2 regions of the Streptomyces sp. NBC_01294 genome follow, and region 2 is predicted to be linked to the other one. Evidence: riboswitches for the same ligand, from Rfam matches in the RefSeq annotation. Region 2 holds a riboswitch; the other holds the start of a gene.

Evidence for each region. A riboswitch is a leader RNA that binds a small molecule or an ion and turns the genes downstream of it on or off. The one in region 2 is predicted to bind cyclic di-AMP.
Region 1: it holds a riboswitch for cyclic di-AMP, as region 2 does, so the genes downstream of both, OG534_RS05475 (LysM peptidoglycan-binding domain-containing M23 family metallopeptidase) here and OG534_RS22035 (transglycosylase family protein) in region 2, are expected to answer to the same signal.

The regions. Positions count from the first base shown of each region.
Region 1 is NZ_CP108423.1:1,173,140-1,176,425, forward strand. Features, by position in the region: gene OG534_RS05475 (LysM peptidoglycan-binding domain-containing M23 family metallopeptidase) at 158-1,096, opposite strand; cyclic di-AMP (ydaO/yuaA leader) riboswitch at 1,099-1,274, opposite strand; gene OG534_RS05480 (tyrosine-protein phosphatase) at 1,591-2,382, shown strand; gene OG534_RS05485 (aspartate aminotransferase family protein) at 2,401-3,286, opposite strand, start outside.
Region 2 is NZ_CP108423.1:4,853,740-4,857,025, forward strand. Features, by position in the region: gene OG534_RS22030 (transglycosylase family protein) at 1-896, shown strand, start outside; cyclic di-AMP (ydaO/yuaA leader) riboswitch at 1,176-1,348, shown strand; gene OG534_RS22035 (transglycosylase family protein) at 1,352-2,056, shown strand; gene eno (phosphopyruvate hydratase) at 2,342-3,286, shown strand, end outside.

The DNA of each region.
Region 1 (3,286 bases), 3.7 Mb from region 2:
ACATCCTTCACTCCCGTAACCAACCTACGCCAACGTAATGAGGGGTTGACGGGCCGTGATCTATACCACCCGGGGGATAAGGAATATGTACACGTGAGGCCGGGACCCCCCTCGGGTCCCGGCCTCACACGTGTTCGTGCTCCGGCGGCGGGTGCCGTCAGATGGTCACGCCCTTCGAGCGGAGGTAGCTCACCGGGTCGATGTCCGAGCCGTACGACGGGCCCGTGCGGATCTCGAAGTGGAGGTGCGGGCCGGTCGAGTTGCCGGTCGAGCCGGAGAGGCCGAGGCTCTGGCCGGCGGTGACGCTCTGGCCGGCCGAGACGGCGAGCGAGGACAGGTGGGCGTACTGGGAGTACTTGCCGTCCGCGTGCTGGATGACGACCTCGTTGCCGTACGAGCCGGCCCAGCCGGAGGAGACGACGGTGCCCGCGCCGACGGCCTTGACCGTGGTGCCGGCGCGCGCGATGAAGTCGACTCCGGTGTGGTAGCCGGAGGACCACATGCTGCCCGCGACCTTGTAGTTCGTGGAGATGCCGCCGCCCAGCGGGGCCACGAAGCCGGAGGCCGACTGCTGCTCGGCGGGCGCCTCGGGGGCGGACTCCGGCTGCGCCGGGGCGGCCTGCTCGGCCTGCTCCGGAGCCTGCTCCGCCGCGGCCTTCGGGGCCGGCCGCGGCGCGGCCTCGGGGGCGGCCTCGACCGGAGCCGCCTGGCCCCGGCCACCGAGGGTCAGCTTCAGACCCGGGTGGATCAGCGACGGGTCGGTGCCGACCGCCTCGCGGTTGTCGGCGTACAGGTCCTCCCAGCCGCCGGACAGGTTGCGCTCTTCGGCGATCTTGGAGAGGCAGTCGCCCGGCAGGACCGTGTAGACGGCCGGCGCGGCCTGCACGGCGGCGACGGGCGCCGCCTTCAGCGAGGCCGGAACCTGCGGGGCCACCGCGGGAGCCACCGCGGTCGCGGCGGCCGGGGCCCCGGCCGCCTGGGCGCCGGCGGCGCCCATCAGCGGCAGCGCGAGGGCCGCGCCGCCGGTGCCGGCGAAGGCGATACCGCGAGAAAGGGAAAGGGACTTGGGACGGCGGTGCTTACCCTTTGCAGGCATGTCGAATTCCTCTCCGGCGCCTGCGAGGTGAGCTGTCGGGTTCGGACTGGAGATGTCCGGCTGTACATGTACGAGGCATGTACGGCTGCACCCCGAGCGATCCCGTCGAAAAGATCTCCGGGACAGCGGCTTACCTGGTTCCCCCGCTCCTGCCGCGCGAAATGGTCGAGTGCGGTTTCCCGGGAGGCGGCAGGATTAGGCGGTCCACCCGGATCGATCGCGAAGGTAATCCCTGGGGACCGCGGGTAACAAGCCATGAATTCCCTGACGGAATAACAGGGGTGAGGGAACGACGGAATTTACGTCACCCTGCGTCCATTCCCCACCGGCAACAGCCCCTGCGACCGGGCGATTCGGCTTTCGTGATCAGGCACTCACGGTCACCGTATGATCTGGCTCACGGGGACGCCCCCGATCTCGCCTCCGGATATGGCAAGTTGGCGTCAAACAGCTCAATTCGGACAGAAGTCTCAACGTGATACGAAGGAGTCCCCGTGACCCAGCAGATACAGGAGCCGGAGCTGACCGGAGTGCGCAATTTCCGCGATGTGGGCGGATTGCCGACTTCTGATGGACGAAGGGTCAAGACGGGACGACTGTTCCGAAGCGGACATCTAGCACATGCCACCGAAACCGATGCAGAATTTCTCGGTTCGCTCGGCCTCCACACCATCTTCGATTTCCGCAACGGCGCCGACCACGCGCTGGAGGGCCCGGACGTCGAGCTGCCCGGCGTACGGAACGTGAACATCCCGCTCTCGGACCCGGCCGACGGCCGGGAGTTCTGGAGGCTCGTCCGCGAGGGGGACCTCGAACAGCTGCGCTCGATCCTGGGCGACGGCAAGGCCGCGGCCCGGATGGCGAACTCCTACCGCGGGATCATCGAGCAGCGCACCGCCGAGCACAGCCGGGTCGTGCACGCCCTGGCGCAGGACAGCGTCCCCGCCCTCATGCACTGCGCGGCCGGCAAGGACCGGGCTGGCCTCTCGATCGCCGTCACCCTGCTCGCTCTGGGGGTCGAGCGCGAGGCGATCGTGACGGACTACCTGGAGTCGAACGCCCCGCACCGCCGCTACCGGGTCCGCCGCAGCGGCGAGTCGGCCGAGGCCCGCTCCCCCGAGGTGATGGAGCTGCTCGCGCCGCTCTTCGACGCCCGCGCCGAGTACCTGCTCGCGGCCTTCGACACCATCGACACCCTCTGGGGCGGCGTGGACCGCTATCTGGCGGAGGGCCTCGGGCTGGAGCCCGAGACCCTCGACCGGCTGCGGGACCGGCTCCTGTCCTAGTCCGCCCGGAGCGGGCCGTCAGCGCTGGGCGACGGCCTGCTTCACCAGCGTCCTGCCGAAGTCCCACATCAGCCCGGACCCGCCGTGCGCCTCGTCCATGACCTCGCGGAAGGCGCCGACGAACCGGTCCACGTCCGCCTCGTCCACGACCAGCGGCGGAATCAGCTTGATGACTTCCAGATGGTCCCCGGAGACCTGGGTGAGGATCCGGTGCTTCTGGAGCAGCGGCACCACGACCATCTGCGCGAAGAGCCCCTTGCGGGCCGCCTGCAGCACGGTCCACCGGCTGCGCAGCCCCAGCGAGGAGGGCCGGCCGAACTCGATGCCGATCATCAGGCCGCGCCCGCGCACCTCGTGCAGCAGCTCGTACTCGTCCACCAGGGCCGCGAGCCGCCCGCGCAGCAGGTCGCCCATCGCCCGGGCCCGGGCCACGAGCCCCTCGTCGTCCATGACCGACAGGACGGCCAGCCCGGCCGCCATCGCCTGCGCGTTGGACCCGAAGCTCGCGGAGTGCACGAGCACCCGGTCCATCGACGAGTAGACCTTCTTGAAGATCCAGTCCTTGCCCAGGGTCGCGCCGACCGGCACGTAGCCGCCCGACAGCGCCTTGGCCACGCACACGAGGTCCGGCTCCACTCCCGGCTCGTGCTGGTACGCGTAGAAGTCGCCGGTTCGCCCCAGGCCGGTCTGCACCTCGTCCGCGATCAGCAGCGCCTTGTTCCGGTGCAGCATTTCCTGCGCGGCGAGCAGGAATCCGGGCGGGGCGGCGAGCACCCCCTTGCCCTGGATCGGTTCGACGACCAGGGCCGCCACGTCCCCGCGCTTCAGCTCGCGCTCCAGGGCGGCCAGGTCGCCCAGCGCGATCCGCGTGTCGGGGAGCAGCGGCGCGAAGCCGTCCCGGAAG
Region 2 (3,286 bases):
CCACCGCCGCCGACACCTCCACGTGGGACAAGGTCGCCGAGTGCGAGAGCGGCGGCTCTTGGAGCGCCAACTTCGGCAGCGGCGCCTACGGCGGGCTCCAGTTCACCCAGGAGCAGTGGCAGAGCGCCGGCGGCCTCGAATTCGCCGAGCGCCCCGACCTCGCGAGCCGGTCCCAGCAGATCGCCGTGGCCGAGCGGGTGCTGCAATCGCAGGGACCGCAGGCGTGGCCGCTGTGCGCGACCTCGGCCGGACTGGACCGGCAGGGTCCCCCCGCACAGGTGGACCCCGGTCTCCCCGGCGGGCAGAGCACCCTCGGCCCCACGCCGTCGCGCCCCGACGACACCGTGCCCACCACCGGGGGCGGCAAGCCCTCCACGGACTACGGCGCTCCGACCCCGGCGGTCCCGAGCCCGTCCGGCACCCCCTTCCTGATCCCCGACGCCCCGTCGATCGGACTGCCCGTCATGCCGGCGCCGGACGTCCCGACGACGCCGCCCGCGGTTCCGACCCTTCCGGGCGACCCGGGCACGCCCCCGGCGACCCCCGGCGGCGACCCGACGGTCCCGGTCCTCCCGGTGGACCCGACCTCGCCCGCGACGCCGCCCGCGACCCCGGGCCTGCCCCCGGTCGACACGACGGCCCCTGCGACCCCGGGCGCCACTCCCGCCGAGGGCAGCGGCAAGCACCGAGGTGCTCCCGCCCCCGAGGCGCACGGCGTGACTGACGGCGCGCCGAACCCCACCTACACGGTCAAGGAGGGCGACAGCCTGACCGCCATCGCGTCTGCCAAGGGCGTCAAGGGCGGCTGGAACGGTCTCTACGAGGCCAACGAGCAGGTCATCGGCGAGGACGCCGATCTGATCAAGCCCGGCCAGAACCTGGATCTAACCGTGTAATAGGGACAGTTCAGTCGTCCGGTAAGAGTTGAATGTCGGTTTTCGGCAAGTGAGACATGTGTCTCTCTCGGTCAACTGGCGTGTCCCACCTGGGGGCTTCCGCAAACCCCGCCCTCACCTGCGCAAATGTCCTTGAGGAGAGCGCAAGTAGGGGCCCTCTCTCCCCGATGTTCCTCGTTGAACATCGGGGAGAGACCTGTCTACCTTCTGAATCGCCCGCCACCGCGGGCTCCTTCGACCGCATCGCCGAATCCTGCCGGCGGCCGGAGGGAACAGTCGTCGCGTCAAGCGCCGAAGGCAGGAGCGGGGGAACCAAGGTAAGTGCCGGGAGCGGCCGTTGAGAGACGGTCACGCCACCGGCTAGGGGTTAAGACGTGCGCTAGGTCGCACGGCCGGGCAACTCACTCGCCCGAACCCGACAGCTCACCTCGTAGGCGTCGGTGAGGAGAATCTCCATGCTGCTTTCCGGCAAGGGCAAGCACCGCCGCGGTTCCAAGGCCGTCCGCATCGTCACGCTCGCCGGTGTCGCCGGTGTGGCCGTCGCCGCTCCTCTGATGGCCGCGGGCACCGCCAGCGCCGCCACCGCCTCGGAGTGGGACAAGGTCGCCCAGTGCGAGTCCGGTGGCAACTGGGCCATCAACACGGGCAACGGCTACTACGGCGGTCTGCAGTTCTCGTCCTCCACGTGGGCCGGGTTCGGCGGCAAGTCGTACGCCCCGCAGGCCAACCAGGCCTCGAAGGCCCAGCAGATAGCCGTCGCGGAGAAGGTCCTCAAGGTCCAGGGCAAGGGCGCCTGGCCGCACTGCGGCAAGGGTCTGTCGAACTCCTCGTCCACCGGTGGCGGCGACACCACGACGCCGACCAAGCCGAAGAAGACCGAGACCAAGAAGACCGAGACGAAGAAGACCGAGACCAAGGCCACGCCGAAGAAGGAGACCAAGCGCCCCGAGGCGCCGGTCACCCGCTCCGAGCGCGCCGAGGCTCCGGTCGCGCCGAAGACCGGCAACGGCTCGTACGAGGTCAAGTCCGGCGACACCCTGGGCACCATCGCCGAGGCCAACGGCGTCAAGGGCGGCTGGGAGAAGCTCTTCGAGCTGAACAAGGACATCGTCTCGGACGCCGACCTGATCTACCCCGGTCAGAAGCTGAAGCTCAGCTGAACACTGCGGCCATAGCCGCAGAAATGTGCACGAAGCACAGGTTTCCCACCGCCCGGCGCGTCTTCCCCTCACGCGCCGGGCGGTGGTGTGTGCGGTGCGCGCCACCGGCCGAGGGCCGGTGATCAAGAGACGTATGTCCCGGAAGAGGGGTATTCGGTCCCTTTTTCGTCCCAGGGGCCGGGCGGTCGGCCGGTCGAGTCCCCGGATCCGGTTAGGCTCTAGGCGGCAAGGCCATCCCACGGCCTGACACGCCACCGCACACTCAGCGTCACATCCCAGAAGGAGATGCTCGTGCCGTCCATCGACGTCGTCGTAGCCCGGGAAATCCTGGACTCCCGAGGCAACCCCACGGTCGAGGTCGAGGTGGGCCTCGACGATGGCAGCACCGGCCGTGCTGCAGTTCCGTCCGGCGCCTCCACCGGTGCATTCGAGGCCATCGAGCTGCGTGACGGTGACCCCAACCGTTACTTCGGCAAGGGTGTCGAGAAGGCCGTCCTCGCCGTCATCGAGCAGATCGGCCCGGAGCTCGTCGGCTACGACGCCACCGAGCAGCGCCTGATCGACCAGGCCATGTTCGACCTGGACGCCACCGACAACAAGGGCTCGCTCGGCGCCAACGCCATCCTCGGCGTCTCCCTCGCCGTCGCGCACGCCGCGTCCGAGGCCTCGGACCTTCCGCTCTTCCGCTACCTCGGCGGTCCGAACGCGCACCTGCTGCCCGTTCCGATGATGAACATCCTCAACGGTGGGTCGCACGCCGACTCCAACGTGGACATCCAGGAGTTCATGATCGCCCCGATCGGCGCGGAGTCCTTCTCCGAGGCGCTGCGCTGGGGTGCCGAGGTCTACCACACCCTCAAGAAGGTCCTGCACACCAAGGGCCTGTCCACCGGTCTCGGTGACGAGGGCGGCTTCGCCCCGAACCTGGAGTCCAACCGCGCCGCGCTCGACCTCATCGTCGAGGCCATCAAGCAGGCCGGCTACGTCCCGGGCAAGGACATCGCGCTCGCGCTCGACGTCGCCGCGTCCGAGTTCTACAAGGACGGCAAGTACGAGTTCGAGGGCCAGTCCCGCTCGGCCGCCGAGATGACCGAGTACTACGAGGAGCTCGTCTCCGCGTACCCGATGGTCTCCATCGAGGACCCGCTGTACGAGGACGACTGGGCCGGCTGGAAGACCCTCACCGACAAGCTGGGCGCCAAGGTCCAGATCGTCGGCGACGACCTCTTC